Regions from separate parts of the Qipengyuania sp. Mu-71 genome, predicted to be linked through region 1. Evidence: predicted binding sites of a transcription regulator. Region 1 holds the regulator's gene; each other region holds the start of a gene.
What was found. The regulator LexA, encoded in region 1, represses DNA repair genes until DNA is damaged. The targets are predictions, from matches to a motif close to GTTCCNCNCTTGTTCT.

Region 1 (5,553 bases):
CGTTCGGCGCGGTCGGACTGGAAGATCGGCGGTTCGTCGAAGTCGAGGCCGAGCCAGTCGAGCCCCTCGATGATCTTGTCGATGGCGTCCTGCGTGCTGCGTTTGCGATCAGTATCCTCGATGCGCAGCAAGGTGCGACCGCCATGGTGCCGCGCATAGAGCCAGTTGAACAGTGCCGTACGCGCGCCGCCGATATGGAGATATCCGGTGGGCGAGGGAGCGAAGCGGGTGACGACCGGAGGGGTCTCGCTGCCACTATCGCTTGCCATTGTCACTCGCTTCCTTTCAAACACTTGCATGGCGACGCAGGGGACGCCTTCGGTACCGATGGGGGAGGCGGACGAAGCGGCCCGCCCCGCAGTGCCGCGCCCTTGGCGCATGCGCGATCTCTTGTCCAGTTTCGCCGGGCGATCCGAAGCATTTCTGGAAGGCGCGCAATTCGACCGAGGACCGTGGCTGGCGGTCGCGTTCGCCGCGGGCATCGGGCTGTGGTTCTATCTCGGTGCGCCATGGCAGTGGCTGGCGACAATCGGCGGCGCGTTAGCCGCTGCGGCCATGGCCTTCGCGCGGTGGCGCGGCAGGGACGGACGTGCCTACTTGCTGGCCGCAAGCCTGTCGGTCCTGATCGCCCTGGCGCTCGGCATGTCGCTGGTATGGGCGCGCTCGGCGATGGTGGGGGCGGAGCCGATTGCGTATCCGCGGTTCGAGCGGATCGACGGGCGTGTCCTCGAGCGCGAGGAGCAACCGGCGGAGGACCGCGTCCGGCTTGTCCTCGCCGCGCGCGATGCGGAGACCGGGCGGGCGGTCGCCTATCGCGTGAACCTGCCGCTGGCGAAGGACCGGCCCGGCTTGCGCGAGGGCGCGCGGGTGCGGCTGTCGGCGCGGCTGATGCCGCCGTCCCCGCCAATCGTCCCCGGAGCGTATAATTTCGCGCGTCGGGCCTGGTTCGACGGGCTGTCGGCTACGGGATCGGTCGTGGGAGAAGTCGAGCTGGTCACGCCGCCGCCGCAGTCGCGCCTGACCGTGGCCTCTATCCAGCGGCGGCTGTCGGCGCATGTGCGCAGCCGGCTCGACAGCACGGCGGGGGCGATTGCCGCGACACTGGCGAGCGGCGACCGCGGCGCCATTCCCGAACGCGACGAGGAGGCCATGCGCGACGCGGGGCTGACCCATCTGCTGTCGATCAGCGGGCTGCATGTCAGCGCGATCATCGCGGCGAGCTATATCGTGGTCCTGAAGCTGCTGGCGCTGTGGCCGTGGCTGGCCCTGCGGGTGCGGCTGCCGCTGGTCGCTGCGGGTGCAGCGGCGCTGGCGGGGATCGCCTATACGCTGCTGACGGGCGCGCAGGTGCCGACCGTGCGCAGCTGTATCGGCGCGTTGCTGGTGCTGGTTGCGCTGGCCTTGGGGCGAGAACCGCTTTCGCTGCGGATGGTCGCGATTGCCGCAGGCGTGGTGCTTGCGCTGTGGCCGGAATCTTTGGTCGGACCGAGCTTCCAGATGAGCTTTGCGGCCGTCATCGCGATCGTCTCGCTGCACAATGTCCAGGCGGTGCGCGATTTTCTCGCGCCGCGCGAGGAAAGCGGGCTGCGCCGGTTCCTGCGGCGAACCGCGATCCTGTTCCTGACCGGACTGGTCATCGAACTCGCGCTGATGCCGATCGTGCTTTTCCACTTCCATCGTGCGGGCGTTTACGGCGCGGCGGCCAATCTGGTTGCCATTCCGCTGGTGACCTTCGTGTCGATGCCGCTGGTGGCACTGGCGTTGGCGCTCGACCTGATCGGCGCGGGTGCGCCCGTGTGGTGGCTGGTCGGGCATTCGCTCGACCTGTTGCTGGGTATTGCGCATCTGTTTGCCGAGCAGCCGGGTTCGGTCAAGCTGGCCCCGCGGATCGGGATGGGTGCTATCACGCTCTATCTGTGCGGCGCGCTGTGGCTGGCGCTGTGGCAGGGCAGGGCGCGCCTGTGGGGGCTTGGGCCCGTCGTGATGGCTGCCATCCTGATGATTCAGGCCCCGGTGCCCGATATCCTGATCACGCGCGACGGGCGCGATATCGGCATCGCAAACGAGGCCGAACGGCTGCTGGTGCTACGCGATAGCGAGGGTGGATATGCGCAGGAGAACCTGCTCGAACTCGCGGGGACCGATCGGCAACCGCTGGCTATCGCGGAGTGGCCGCACAGCCGCTGCAGCGCCGAATTCTGTTCGCTGACCGTCACGCGCGAGGGCCGTGCCTGGTCGCTCCTGATCGCACGTAGCCGGGACCTGGTGGAGGAGCGCGCGCTGGCCGCAGCCTGCCGGAACGCCGACATCGTCATCGCCGATCGCTTCCTGCCCCGCAGTTGCCGCCCGCGATGGCTCAAGGCCGACCGGCGTTTCCTCGAGCGAGAGGGCGGGGTCGCGCTCTATCTGGGCGCACGGCGTATCGACACCGTGGCGCAGGATCAGGGCGAGCATGGCTGGTGGCGCGCGCCGGAGGACAGGCGCGCGCCCCGGGGTCAGTGATACCGGCGCAGCAGACCGGCCAGCTTGCCTTGCACCTGGACACGGTGCGAATCGTAGACTTGCGGTTCGTAAGAGCCATTGGCGGGGTCGAGGATGACGCGCCCGGCGTCCTTGCGCAGATATTTGAGCGTGGCTTCCTCATTGTCGACCAGCGCGACCACGATTTCGCCGTCGCGGGCGCTATCGGTGCGCTTCACCAAGGCAAAATCGCCATCGAAAATGCCTGCTTCGATCATCGAATCGCCCGACACCTCGAGTGCGTAATGTTCACCCGGGCCGAGCAGAGCGGCGGGGACCGGCATGCTCGACTGGCCTTCGATCGCTTCGATCGGCGCGCCTGCGGCGATACGGCCGTGCAGCGGCACATCGATAATGTCATTGGCCGGTGCGGGCGCGACGGGCTTGGGCGTGATCGCCGATACCACGGAGTCGTTCGCAGGGGCGGGCTGTGCCGCGCCCATCACTGCGTTCTCGGGCAGCTTGACCACTTCGAGCGCGCGCGCTCGGTTGGGCAGGCGGCGGATGAAGCCGCGCTCTTCAAGCGCCGAGATCAGGCGATGCACGCCCGACTTGCTCTTGAGGTCGAGCGCTTCCTTCATCTCCTCGAAACTCGGCGAGATGCCGGTCTCTTCCAGACGCTGCTGGATAAAGCGGATCAATTCGTGCTGCTTGGCGGTCAGCATTGTGCGAACTCCCGTATCGCCTGTTCACAAAGCTGTGAACGAATACGGAACAATTAAGCAACCTGATTCGCCAAGTCAAGCAATCCCGCCATTTTCGAGTGATTTACACAGGAACACTTGTTCCCGATTTGCTCCACCGTTGCTGCGTCAGCGGCCGAGCAAGGCGCGGGTCGCCGCGGCAACATCCGCCTGACGCATCAGGCTTTCACCGACCAGGAAGGTGCGGACGCCCGAACGCGCGAGCCGCACACAATCATCGTGCGTCGTGATGCCGCTTTCGCCGACCAGCAGCGCGCCTTCGGGTGCGACCGGGGCCAGCATCTCGGTGGTAGCGAGGTCAGTGGTGAAGCTGCGCAAATCGCGGTTGTTGACGCCGATCAGGCGCGACCTGAGCTGCGCGGCGCGGTCCATCTCGGTGCGATCATGGACTTCGACCAGCACATCCATGCCGTGGTCCAGCGCCGCCGCCTCGATCTCGGCCATGAGGCCGTCTTCGAGCGCCGCGACAATGATCAGGATAGCGTCGGCCCCGATCGCGCGTGCTTCGGCAACCTGCCACGGATCGACCATGAAATCCTTGCGCAGTGCAGGCAAATCACAGGCTGCGCGCGCGGCAACCAGGTAATCTTCATGGCCCTGGAAATAGGGCGCATCGGTGAGCACCGAAAGGCAGGCAGCTCCGCCCGCAGCATAGGCGCGGGCATGCTCTGTGGGTTGGAAATCTTGGCGAATCAGACCCTTGGAGGGGGAAGCTTTCTTGATTTCCGCTATCAGGCCGAAGCCGTCCTGCTGTGCCCGAGCGAGGGCAGAATGGAACCCACGGGGCGCCGACTGCTCCTTCGCGAGCGCTTCGAGATCGGCGAGCGTGTGATCGCGCTTGCGTGCGGCCACCTCGTCGCGCTTGGTCGCACAGATTTGTTCCAGCTTGTTCATGTCAGGCGGTCATCGCGATCCAGTTTTCGAGCAGCGCCCTGGCCTTGCCCGAGTCCAGCGCTTCGGCAGCGATCTCCGCGCCCTCGGTCCATTCGTCGGTGCGACCGGCGATAATCAGCGTTGCCGCCGCGTTGAACAGCACCGCATCGCGGTAGGCGCCCGGGCTCCCGCCGAGCAGCGCCTCGAGCGCGCGGGCGTTATACGCCGGATCGCCGCCGCGGATCGCCTCGACCGGGGAATGCGGCAGGTTGGCTTCCACCGCGACCACGCGGCGCATTTCGAAATCATTGCCCTGGACATCGGCCAGTTCGTTACCGCCGGCGAGGCTCAGTTCGTCGAGTCCTTCGTCTCCCGAGGCAATGAAGGTGCGCTCGGTTCCCAGCTTGGCCTTTGCCGCGGCATAGATGGGCACATAGGCGGGCCGGGCGATGCCAATCAGCTGGCGTCTGACGCCAGCGGGGTTCGACAAAGGCCCCATCAGATTGAAGATCGTGCGCACGCCGAGCTTTTGCCGGATCGGCTGAATGCGGCCCATCGCAGGATGGTGGTTCTTGGCGAACAGGAAGCAAATTCCCAATTCGGCCAAAGTCTTCTCCGCGCTTCTTCCCGCTGCTTCCATGTCGAGACCGAGCGCTTCGAGCGTGTCGGCGGCGCCCGCCTTGCTGCTGGCCGCGCGATTGCCATGCTTGGCCACGGGCACACCGCAGGCGGCGACCACCAGGCTCACTGCGGTGGAGACATTGAGCGTGTGATGGCCATCGCCGCCCGTGCCGCAGCAATCGACCGTCCCCTCGGGGGCAGCGATCGGGATCAGCCGTGCCCGCAGCGCGCGCGCCGCGCCGGCGATTTCGTCGGAGGTTTCGCTGCGCGCCGACATGTCGACCAGGAAACGCGCGATATCCTCGTCGCCCGTCTCACCATCGAGGATCCAGCCAAAGACCTCTTCGGCCTCGGCCTCTCCAAGGTGTTGCCTGGCGTCGGGGAGCGTCTTCATGCGGGGACCTTGGCGGGAATACCGCAGAGGGCGAGGAAATTGGCCAGCAAGGCATGGCCATGTTCGGTCGCGATGCTTTCGGGATGGAACTGGACGCCGTGGATCGGCAGGTCGCGGTGGCGGAAGCCCATCACGCTGGTGCCGTCGAGGCCGGGGGTTTCGCTGGTGGCGTTGATCGCGAGGCAGTCCAGATTGTCCTCGACTACCAGCGAGTGATAGCGGGTCGCGGTGAAGGGCGAGGGCAGCTCGGCGAACACGCCGCTGGAATCGTGGGTGACCGGCGAGGTCTTGCCATGCATCAGCCCGCCGCGCACCACGCGGCCACCGAAATGCTGGCCGATCGCCTGGTGACCGAGGCACACGCCGAGCAGCGGCGCCCCGGCATCGGCGCAGGCTGCCACGAGGTCGAGGCTGACGCCTGCCTCGTTGGGGGTACAGGGG
Region 2 (5,553 bases), 260 kb from region 1:
GTCGCGGGTGAAGACCTTGTCGCGGACATCGGCGATGTCGGGATCAAGGCGATTGGCGACGATCACATCGGCCTCGGCCTTGAACGCGTCGAGATCGTTCACGACGCGGCTGCCGAAGAAGCTGTCTTCCTCCATCACCGGCTCGTAAACGATCACGTCGATCCCCTTGGCCTTCACGCGTTTCATGATGCCCTGGATCGAGGACTGGCGGAAATTGTCCGAACCGGCCTTCATCACCAGGCGGTAAATGCCCACTATGCGCGGCTCGCGGTCGATGATGCGGTCGGCAAGGTAGTCCTTGCGGGTGCGGTTGGCGTCGACAATCGCGCGGATGAGGTTCTGCGGGACTTCGGAATAATTCGCCAGCAGCTGCTTGGTGTCCTTGGGCAGGCAGTAGCCGCCATAGCCGAAAGATGGATTGTTGTAATGCGCGCCGATGCGCGGATCGAGGCCGACGCCCTCGATGATCTGGCGCGTGTCGAGCCCGCGCGACAAGGCGTAACTGTCGAGCTCGTTGAAGAAGGCGACACGCATGGCGAGATAGGTGTTGGCGAACAGCTTGATCGCCTCGGCTTCGTCGGCATCGGTCAGCAGGACGGTGACATCGTCCTCAAGGACGGGCTGGAGCAGCAGGTCGGCAAATTTCTGCGCCCGCTCGGACCGTTCGCCGACGATGATCCGCGAGGGATGGAGGTTGTCGTAAAGCGCCTTGCCCTCACGCAGGAATTCGGGGCTGAAGATGATGCGGTCGGTGGCGAAGCGTTCGCGCGCATGGCCGACGTAGCCCACCGGGACCGTGGATTTGACGACCACGACCGCCCGGTCGTTGGCGGCGAGAACCTGTTCGATCACCGCATCGACCGCCGAAGTATCGAAGAAGTTGGTCTCGACATCGTAATTGGTGGGCACGGCAACCACCGCGAATTCGGCGCCTTCGATCGCTGTGGCAGGATCGGTGGTGAAGGCGAGGTCGAGATCGTCGCGGCGTAGGTATTGCTCGAGCAGTTCGTCCTGGATCGGCGATTGGCGATCCTCGAGCATGGCGATGCGCTCGGGCGAAATATCGCAACCGATCACACAATTGTGCTGTGACAGCATGATGGCATTGGAAAGGCCGACATAGCCGAGCCCGAAAACGGCGATCTTCATCGAATTACCCGCATATCAATCCGCTGCCGCAAGGGTCGACAACGCGTGCCTTCTGTGGGGAGGCGCAAGCGATTGCAAGCCCCGCCCCGCACCTGCTCACCACATGAAGTAGGGCCCGCCCCGCTCGCGCGCCCGCTGCCACGCTGGCCGCGCATGGATTGCCTCGACGAAGCGCGCGAGCTTCGGCGCTTGCTCGCCATAGCCCTGCATCACCGCGATCTCGGCGGGGAAACTCATCATCACATCGGCAGCGGTCCAGCCGTCGCCGACGAAATGGAGATCGGGTGAGATGTTGTCCTCGGCGAAGCGAACATGAGCGGCGAGTTGCTCGTCGACGCGCGGCATCAGCGGCGCAGCGGCATCGCCAAGGCGGCCGGCGTAGATCTTCAGCATCACCGGGACGAAAAAGCTGCTCTCGCCGAACTGCATCCATTCAAGGTGCCTGATATGGGCTTCGCTATCGCGCGCGGGAAGCCAGCTTTCGCCGCCATGGCGTTCGCACAGATATTGGATGATCGCGCCGCTTTCGGCGATGGATACGCCATCATCTTCGATCAGCGGCGACTTGCCGAGGGGATGCGCCTCGCCGAGCTCGGGCGGCGCGAGATTGGTTTCGGCATCGCGCTGGTAGGCGATCACTTCGTAATCCGCGCCCAGTTCCTCAAGCAGCCAGAGGATGCGCTGCGAACGGCTGTTGTTGAGATGGTGGACGGTGATGGTCATGGCGGCGCTCCCAAATGGACGATTCGCCCGCACCCTAGGGCTGCCACTGGCCTGCGGCCATGCCACAAACGGAAAAGCCGGTGCGGCCATGAAGCGGCGCGCACCGGCTTTCCGGTTTTTCGGAAGCGCCGGGGGACAGTCCGGCTGTAACGCGGGCCCGGGGATGTGGGCCGACGCGCTCCCGCTTGAAGAGAATTCAGTCCTCGTCCGCGTCCGGACCGGTCATCATCTCTTCGGCGACCTCGTCGGTGCGGCCGCGGATTGCGGCTTCCAACTTGGCACACATCTCGGAATTTTCCTTGAGGAAGGTCTTGGCGTTCTCGCGGCCCTGGCCGATGCGGACGCTGTCATAGCTGAACCAGCTGCCCGATTTCTCGACCACGCCGGCCTTGACGCCGAGGTCGAGGATCTCGCCGATCTTCGAAATACCCTCGCCATACATGATATCGAATTCGACCTGCTTGAATGGCGGAGCGACCTTGTTCTTGACCACTTTGACGCGAGTGGCGTTGCCGATCACCTCGTCGCGGTCCTTGATCTGGCCCGTACGGCGAATGTCGAGCCGCACCGAGGCGTAGAACTTGAGCGCATTGCCGCCGGTGGTGGTTTCGGGGTTACCGTACATCACGCCGATCTTCATGCGCAGCTGGTTGATGAAGATCACCATGCACTTGGAGCGGTTGATCGAACCGGTCAGCTTGCGCAGCGACTGGCTCATCAGGCGGGCCTGCAGACCGACATGGCTGTCGCCCATCTCGCCTTCGATTTCGGCGCGGGGGACCAGCGCAGCAACCGAGTCGACCACCAGCACGTCGATCGCGTTCGAGCGGACCAGCGTATCGGTAATTTCGAGCGCCTGTTCACCCGTATCGGGCTGCGAAACGATCAGTTCCTCGATGTCGACCCCCAGCTTCTTGGCATAGACCGGGTCAAGCGCGTGTTCGGCATCGACGAAGGCGGCGGTGCCGCCCGCCTTCTGCGCTTCGGCGATGACATGCAGCGCCAGCGTGGTCTTGCCCGAGCTTTCCGGACCGTAAACCTCGACCACGCGGCCCTTGGGCAAGCCGCCCACGCCCAGCGCGATGTCGAGGCCGAGCGAGCCGGTGGAAATCGATTCCACCTGCATGGCTTCCTTCTGGCCCAGCTTCATTGCCGAACCCTTGCCGAATGCGCGGTCGATCTGTGCGAGCGCGGCGTCCAATGCCTTCTGGCGGTCTGCGTTCACTTTTTTGTCCTCTACGAGCTTCAGACTTGCCGCCATGACACTACCTCCTGCACTTGGCCAGAGTCGGCTACCGACTCTTCAACTGGCGCAGTATGTATCGGCTTTGTTCCGCAAGAACAAGTGGGGAACAGGAAAAAGTTTTCCTGCTATGTTCCGCTCGGCAAAAAACCAGCGGCGAACCCCGCCTATTTGCGATGTTCGCTCAGCACTTCGGCGACCTTGGCATTGATCTGCTGGACGCTGAACGGCTTGGGGATGAAGTGCATGTCCTCGATGTCGATCTCGTTGCGGAGCTGCTCTTCGGCATAGCCCGACATGAACAGGATCGGGATCTTCGGTTTCACCTTGCGGATCGCGCGGGCCATCGCGGGCCCGTCCATCGTCGGCATGACGACGTCCGACACGATCAGGTCGAACTCGGTCGTGCCGTTGGCGATCGCGCCCAGCCCCTCTTCGCCGTCGGCGGCGGTGGTCACGGTATAGCCCGCGCGGGCAAGCGCGCGCTCGGCGACGGCGCGGACCATGTCCTCGTCCTCGACCAGCAGCAGCTTCCCACCCGCCGACCATTCGGTCGCATTCGTTTCCTCAGGCTCTTCGCGGCGCATGATGGCAGGCAGTTCGCCCTTGTGTACCGGCAGGTACATGGTGAAGCGCGCGCCAATCAGCGTTCCGTCGGGCCCCTGCACATTGTCGGCGAAGATGAAGCCGTTCGACTGCTTGACGATACCATAGACGGTCGACAGGCCGAGCCCGGTGCCCTTGCCCTGCTCCTTGGTGGTGAAGAAGGGTTCGAATATCTTGTTGAGATGCTCGTCGGGAATGCCGCCGCCGGTGTCCTGCACGATCAGCACGGTGTAATCGTCCGCGGGCATGATATCGATGCCCATCTTGCGCACATCGCGTGCCGATACCCGGCGCGTGGCCAGCGTCAGACTGCCCTTCCAGTCCTGCTTGCCGCGCTTGATCGCATTCATCTGCATTGCATCGCGCGCATTGACCGCAAGGTTGATGATGACCTGTTCGAGCTGCTGCGGATCGGCGCGGACCGAGCCCAGCTCGCGGTCGTGGCGCACCGAAAACTCGACCTTCTCGCCCATCAACCGCTTGAGCAGCTGGCTGACCTCGCTGACCACGTCGGGCAGTTGCAGCACGACCGGGCGCAGGGTCTGCTGGCGGCTGAAGGCGAGCAATTGCCGCGTCAGGCTGGCCGCGCGGTTCGAATTGGCCTTGATCTGCTGGATGTCATCGTAATCGCTGTCACCCGGCGTATGCCGCAAGAGCATGAGGTCGCAATAGCCGATGATCGCAGTCAGCACGTTGTTGAAATCATGCGCCACACCGCCGGCCAGCTGGCCGACCGCCTGCATCTTGGTCGCCTGCGCGACCTGGCGGCGGAGGCGTTTCTCTTCCGAGGAATCGGAGATCGACAGCAGCACCGCCGCATCGCCCAGCCCGCGCACACCGGCGAGGCCGATCGACACCGGCTCTTCCTTGTCGTTCGCCAGCCGCACCGCCATGTCGCCGCTCGCGGTCGCGCCCTTGGCGAAGCGCCGGACGGTATCGGCCAGCGCGGCCTTGTCTTCGCGCACGACGAGGTCGGACGGGAATTGCGGCAGTCCGCGATCGACCCGCTCGACCGCGCGCAGGAACGCCTTGTTGGCGAACAGGAAGCGCCCGTCGCGATCGGTCAGCGCCAGACCCAGCGGCAGCGCCGAGAGCAGCGCTTCAAGCTGCGGAATGGCGGCCTTGCCGCTCCCTTCCCAGCCCCCGCCGAGGCCGACCGAACTGTCGACCAGCAGCATCAGCGAAGGCGACTGGTCGGCATCGCTGAGTTTGTCGGCGGAAGGCGCGTCGAGCGGCACATGCACCAGCGTTTGCGGCGACCCCTGCTGCCCCTCGCGCGCGAAGAAGATGCGATCGCGATCATCCGAGCGCAGCAATTGCACGAATTCCAGCCCGCCGAGCGAGTTGTCCCGGCTACCGGTGGCGCGTTCCGCCAGTCCAGGGGTGGTGGTAAGGACAACGCCATCGGGTCCCACCAGTGCGAGTTCGAGACCCGACCGTGAGATCACCTCGCCAAAGCGGCCCGAAAGGCGCTCGGACAGGCCTTCATAGCTGCGTTCTTCGCGCAATTCGGTGAAGCGCCAGACCAGATAGGCCTCGCCCCGTCCGCTGCGATCGATCTGCAATTGGTAGTGAGCCTCCAGACCCTCGAGCCGCACTTCGGCAACCTTGGCCGACCCGTCGCGCCAGGCGTCACGCGCGCCCGCGATTACCGCTTCGCGCGAGCTGGTATCGAAGGCCAGGTCGTAAGGCGAGGAGATGCTGTCGAACCAGCTTTCATAAGTCGAATTGGCGCAAACCATCCGGTTTGCCCGGTCGATGATCACCACCGCCCGCCGGCGGTTCTCGATCGCGACGCTGGTCACCGACCAATCTGGCTGGAGCGTATCCCC
Region 3 (5,553 bases), 460 kb from region 1:
GCGATGCTTTATCCCGACCGCAAGATCATGGCGATCTGCGGCGATGGCGGGTTCATGATGAACAGCCAGGAGATGGAAACCGCGGTGCGTTTGGGGCTGAACCTGATCGTGCTGATCCTGCGCGACGATGCCTATGGCATGATCCGCTGGAAACAGGCGAACATGGGGTTCGAGGATTTCGGCCTGACCTATGGCAATCCCGATTTCGTCAAATATGCCGAAAGCTACGGCGCGCAGGGCCACCGCGTCGAAAGCAGCGATCACTTAAGCGAACTGCTCGCGCATTGCCGCGATACGCCGGGCGTCCATCTGATCGACTGCCCGGTCGATTACACCGAGAACGACCGGATATTGAACCACGATATCAAGGAACTGAGCGCGAAGCTCTGAGATTGACCGGGTGAAGGAGACGACATGCCCACGCTCAAGGACACCTATCCGCTCTATCTCAACAACAAGGCCGCGCAGCCGAACACCGATCTGGCGGTAACCGACAAGTTCACCGGCGAGGTGGCTTTTCGCACCGCGCTCGCCAGCCCCGAGATCATCGACGAGGCGATTGCGGGGGCGGTGAGGGCGGCCGAACCGATGGCGCAGCTCGCCAGCTACGAACGCCAGGCGGTGCTGCAGCATTGCGTCGAGCGGTTCACCGAACGCTTCGACGAGCTCGCCTATGCTTTGTGCGTCGAAGCGGGCAAGCCGATCAAGGACAGCGAGGGCGAGGTTACCCGGCTGATCGACACCTTCCGTATCGCAGCGGAAGAATCGGTGCGCATGGTTGGCGAGGTCATGCCGTTGGATATCTCCGCGCGCGCCAGGGGCTATCAGTCGATCTGGAAGCGCTATCCGATCGGGCCGTGCAGCTTTATTTCGCCGTTCAACTTCCCGCTCAACCTCGCCGCGCACAAGATCGCGCCCGCGATCGCGGTGGGGTGCCCCTTCGTGATGAAGCCCGCCAGCAAGACCCCGCTGGGCGCGATCATCATGGGTGAGGTGCTGGCCGAAACCGACCTGCCCGAAGGCGCGTTCAGCGTGCTGCCCGCCAGCCGCGACGGGGCCGACCTGTTCACCGTGGACGAACGGCTCAAATTGCTCAGCTTTACCGGTTCGCCCGCCGTCGGGTGGGATTTGAAGGCGCGCTGCGGCAAGAAGAAGGTCGTGCTCGAACTGGGCGGCAATGCGGCGGTGGTGGTCGACCACGACGCCGATCTCGACGATGCGCTCGAGCGGATCATTTTCGGTGCCTTCTACCAGAGCGGGCAAAGCTGCATCGGCGTACAGCGGATCATCGTGCATGCAGATGTCTACGACCGCTTCAGGGACATGCTCGTCGCCAGGACCAAGACGCTGGTTGCGGGCGATCCCAAGGACCGCGACACCTTCATCGGCCCGATGATCTCCGAAGGCGAGGCGAGCCGCCTCAAGGGCTGGATCGACGAGGCGGTCGAAGGCGGCGCGGCGCTGCTCACCGGCGGCGGCTGCAAGGGCAATATGCTCGAGGCAACGCTGCTTGAGGGGGTGGACAAGGATGCCAAGGCACTCAACGAAGAAGCCTTCGGCCCGCTCGCCATCCTGCAGAAGTTCGAGCATTTCGACGAGGCGCTGGCCGAAGTGAACCGCTCCACCTACGGGCTGCAGGCGGGCATCTTCACGCGCGATTTGTTCAAGATGTTCGATGCCTGGGACCGGCTAGAAGTCGGCGGCGTGGTGATCAACGACGTCCCCAGCTACCGCGTCGACAACATGCCCTATGGCGGCGTGAAGGATTCAGGGTTGGGGCGCGAGGGCACCAAATTCGCGATGGAGGACATGACCGAGATCCGGAACCTGGTGATCCGGCGCGGGTGATTTGGGCGGCGGAAGGGCCGGTTCGTGCTTTGTCCGCCTGAAAGCAGACGGTTTGTAAACGACCCGATTGCGGACATTGGGTATTTGGCTTAGCAATTCTACATGGACAGCTTCGACCTTTTCGAGAAGTTCGTTGGGATGCTGGGGTGAGGTGGCTCATTACTTGCGTCGTGGCACTAGTGTCACTCTTATCCGCTTGCTCGAAGACGAACGATTCCGACCGGTTGCCATACGGCACGAGGGAAAATGCAAGGCTTGCGGCTGAAGAGTGTGGGGTCAAGACCTGGTACTGGGGAAAGGCAATCCCGATGCATGGTCCAGACTCTGAGCATCCATCTTTTGCTTTTGATCCTGAGCTAGATTCGGATGGCAAATCCAATGAAGCTAATTTCAGCAAGATTTATGATTGCCTTCACGCCTCGTTCGCGCGGCAGAAGGTGCGGATCAATTTAGCAGGTGCCGCCTAGCCGAAACCGGACATCTCCTCGATCCTCATCATAGGAGAATGTTAGCAATAGTAGTCCGCTTTCCACCCAAATTCAGCCGTTCCCACAATACGTAACGCGTGACGAAAGCTGCCATGCGTACAGCCTCAGCTCTCTTCAAGAAGGAGCAATTCGCAACGTACAATCAGCCGCGGCTCGGGGGTGAGGCGGTGTTCGACTTCCACGACGCCTGCATCGGCGACCAATTGGCCGGGGATGGCGAATTCGTGATCGGGCAGGGCGGCCACGAACTCTTCGCCGGCCTCGACCGCATCGCCGCCTGCGAACAGGATTGCGAGGCTGTGCCGCGTGCCCGCGAAGGTGATGCTGGCCCAGGCCTTCTCGGTATGCGTCAGCACCTGCCCGCGATGCTGGTGCAGGTCGGCCAGCGCGGCGCGCAGGCGATCGGCGGCGGTGCGGCGTGCGCGCGGCGGGCGGGGCGGGGCTGTTTCATCCGACATGCGCGGTCTCCTGCGTGGATGCTGCTTCGCGCGCCGCCTGGAATCCGGCCATGAAACCGCGGATGCGCTGTTCGGTGCGATCGCGCGGCTCGCGGCCCATGCGCAGATCGAGCACGAAGCGCGGATCATGCGCCGCAAGGCGGCCGAACTTGGTGGCCGCCATCTCGTGCTGGCGAAGGAATTTCTCGACGGATCGGATCAGCATCGCGGGCTCCCCAATAGGCTGGTCAGACAGGCGAATCGCTCGCCGTGTTCCTGATTCGTTCCAGCCGAAATCCTACTTGTCTAGGAAAAATCCTATGCTATAGGAATTTTCTCGCATGCTCCGTCCTGCGCGACGCGGGTCGGATGACGGCGGGCTTGAGGACACGGTCTTATGAGTGAAGCGATGACGCCGGACCGCGCGAAGCTGGTCGAACTGGCCGAGGCCGGGCGCACCAGCCTTGCCTCGCTATCCGCCATGCTCGGCCGCAATCCCAGCTATCTGCAGCAATTCGTACGCAAGGGATCACCGCGCAAGCTGGAGGAGGCGGACCGGCGGCGGCTGGCCGAGTTCTTCGGCGTGTCCGAGGTCGAACTGGGTGCCCATCCAACCCATGCGCACACCGTTGCCGCGGACGAGTTCATCACCGTACCCCGCCTCCCGCTCGATGCCTCGGCGGGGCCGGGCGCATTTTCGGCGGAGGAAATTTTCTTCGACAGCTTCCGCTTCAGCCGCCGCTGGCTGCGCGAAATGGGGCTGGAGGGCGCCGATCTCACCGCGATCCGCGTCGAGGGCGACAGCATGGAGCCGACGCTGCGCAGCGGCGACGAGATCTTCGTCGACCGCAACAAGCGTTCGGGCGAAGGCATCCATGTCGTGCGCATCGGCGATGCGCTGCACGTCAAGCAGGTCCAGGCCAGCGCACCGGGCCGCATCGCGCTGATCAGCGCCAACGAAAGCTACGCCCCGATCGACCTCGCGCGCGACGAGGTCGAGGTGATCGGCCGGGTTGTATGGAAAGGGGGGCGGGTGTGACCCGCCACGCCGCTACGAGGGCCGCTTGATATAATCGTCCGAGCGCAGCGTGAGCATATAGTCAGCGATCACCTCGATATCCTCGTCGACCAGGTCGACATCCATCTGCATCGGGTAATTGTGTGCATCCGACAGGAAGGTCACCAGCGTGTCGCGCGTCAGGCCGGGGCTGTTGGCGATGTCCGCGAAGCCCGGCGCCTGCGGGTTCACCGATACCGCATTGTCCTTCACCGCGTGGCATTCGCCGCAGATCGCGGTGACATAGTCGGGCACTGCATCCGCATCCGCCGCGGCAGTGCTCGGCGCCGCCGCCGGGGCGGCTACGGGGCCGGCGGATTGGCAGCCTGCCAGCAACAGGAACGCCAGGGCCATGACTTCGACTATTCGCACGGTAACTCTCCTTTGCCTGCCCGATAGCACAAAGTCGGAGATGCGCCTTGTTTTCGATCACAAACCGGACCACTTTCCCCAGCAATGGAAAACAGCACGCAAACGCCCGCTACCCCGCCGATGAAGGCGGGCATCGTCCCCGTAACCCCGCTGCAGCAGAATTGCTCGCTGATCTGGTGCACCGCGACCAACAAGGGCGCGCTGATCGATCCGGGCGGCGATCTCGACAAGCTCAAGGCGGCGGTCGCCAAGAGCGGGGTGGAGCTGGAGAAGATCCTCATCACCCACGGCCATCTCGATCATTGCGGCGAGGCGGGCGTGCTGGCGAAGGAACTCGGCCTGCCGATCGAGGGCCCGCACGAGGCCGACCGTTTCTGGATCAGCCGACTCGACGAAGACGGCGCGAAATACGGTATGCAGGCCGAAGTGTTCGAACCCGACCGCTGGCTGGTTGACGGCGACACCGTCACCGTCGGCGACCTCACGCTCGAGGTCATCCACTGCCCCGGCCACACGCCCGGTCACGTGGTCTTCTTCCACCGGCCGAGCAAATTCGCCGTAGTCGGCGACGTCTTATTCCAGGGCAGCATCGGCCGCACCGATTTCCCGATGGGCAACCACCAGGACTTGATCGACGCGATCACGCAGAAGCTGTGGCCGCTGGGCAATGACGTGACCTTCATCCCCGGCCACGGCCCGACCAGCACCTTCGGCCAGGAACGCCAGACCAACGCCTTCGTGAGCGATTACGCGCTTTCTTGATTTTTCTAGGATGCGCTATCGACCTCCGTCGATACGGTGCCGCAAGGGAAGCGCGGACGCGCTTCCCGCACGCAACAAGAACCTCCTACATCACGCCCAGCGTGATCAGCACCGCCACCACGGCAAGGCCCAGCTGTACCAGCATGGTGATGATCACCCCGAGCGGGCGACCGCGTGCCAGCGCGCCGCCATCCATGCCGAGTCCGTGCGCCACGCGTCCGAGCATATAGGCCGCGACCACCCAAGCGAGCCATTCGCCGCCCTTTGCCGCCAGTTCGATTGCCGCGACGAGAACCAGCACGAAGGCAGTGTTCTCGACGAAATTGAGCTGTGCGCGCATGCGCGCGGTCAGCGGGCCCCCGGCATCGTCGCCGATCGAAACCTTCTGTTGCGCGCGCATCTGCCCGACGCGGATGCTGAGCCAGATATTGATAATGGCGGCGGCGGCTGCCGCGGTAAGCGTAACCGGCAGGATAATGCCCATGCTCGTCTCTCCCCTTGCGATCCGTACGATACGGAATACGGTTGCGGTGCTAGGGCGATGCCGCGTGCCGCGCAACGCCAACAGACGGGTTGCATCGCTCGCGAA

Region 2: recA (recombinase RecA) is a predicted target of LexA. The motif match lies at 3,211-3,226, and genes of this name have one in related genera.
Region 3: V6B15_RS03495 (S24 family peptidase) is a predicted target of LexA. The motif match lies at 3,046-3,061, and genes of this name have one in related genera.

What each region holds. Positions count from the first base shown of each region.
Region 1 covers NZ_JBAJHR010000001.1:1,159,537-1,165,089, forward strand. Annotated here, with positions in the region: gene gltX (glutamate--tRNA ligase) at 1-269, opposite strand, end outside; gene V6B15_RS05750 (ComEC/Rec2 family competence protein) at 298-2,502, shown strand; gene lexA (transcriptional repressor LexA) at 2,496-3,185, opposite strand; gene trpC (indole-3-glycerol phosphate synthase TrpC) at 3,333-4,118, opposite strand; gene trpD (anthranilate phosphoribosyltransferase) at 4,120-5,112, opposite strand; gene V6B15_RS05770 (anthranilate synthase component II) at 5,109-5,553, opposite strand, start outside.
Region 2 covers NZ_JBAJHR010000001.1:897,738-903,290, reverse strand. Annotated here, with positions in the region: gene V6B15_RS04535 (nucleotide sugar dehydrogenase) at 1-1,149, opposite strand, end outside; gene V6B15_RS04530 (glutathione S-transferase family protein) at 1,246-1,872, opposite strand; gene recA (recombinase RecA) at 2,069-3,133, opposite strand; gene V6B15_RS04520 (response regulator) at 3,283-5,553, opposite strand, start outside.
Region 3 covers NZ_JBAJHR010000001.1:699,411-704,963, forward strand. Annotated here, with positions in the region: gene V6B15_RS03475 (acetolactate synthase large subunit) at 1-390, shown strand, start outside; gene V6B15_RS03480 (aldehyde dehydrogenase family protein) at 415-1,848, shown strand; gene V6B15_RS03485 (hypothetical protein) at 2,441-2,794, opposite strand; gene V6B15_RS03490 (hypothetical protein) at 2,784-2,999, opposite strand; gene V6B15_RS03495 (S24 family peptidase) at 3,171-3,812, shown strand; gene V6B15_RS03500 (hypothetical protein) at 3,825-4,202, opposite strand; gene V6B15_RS03505 (MBL fold metallo-hydrolase) at 4,323-4,964, shown strand; gene V6B15_RS03510 (MAPEG family protein) at 5,050-5,448, opposite strand.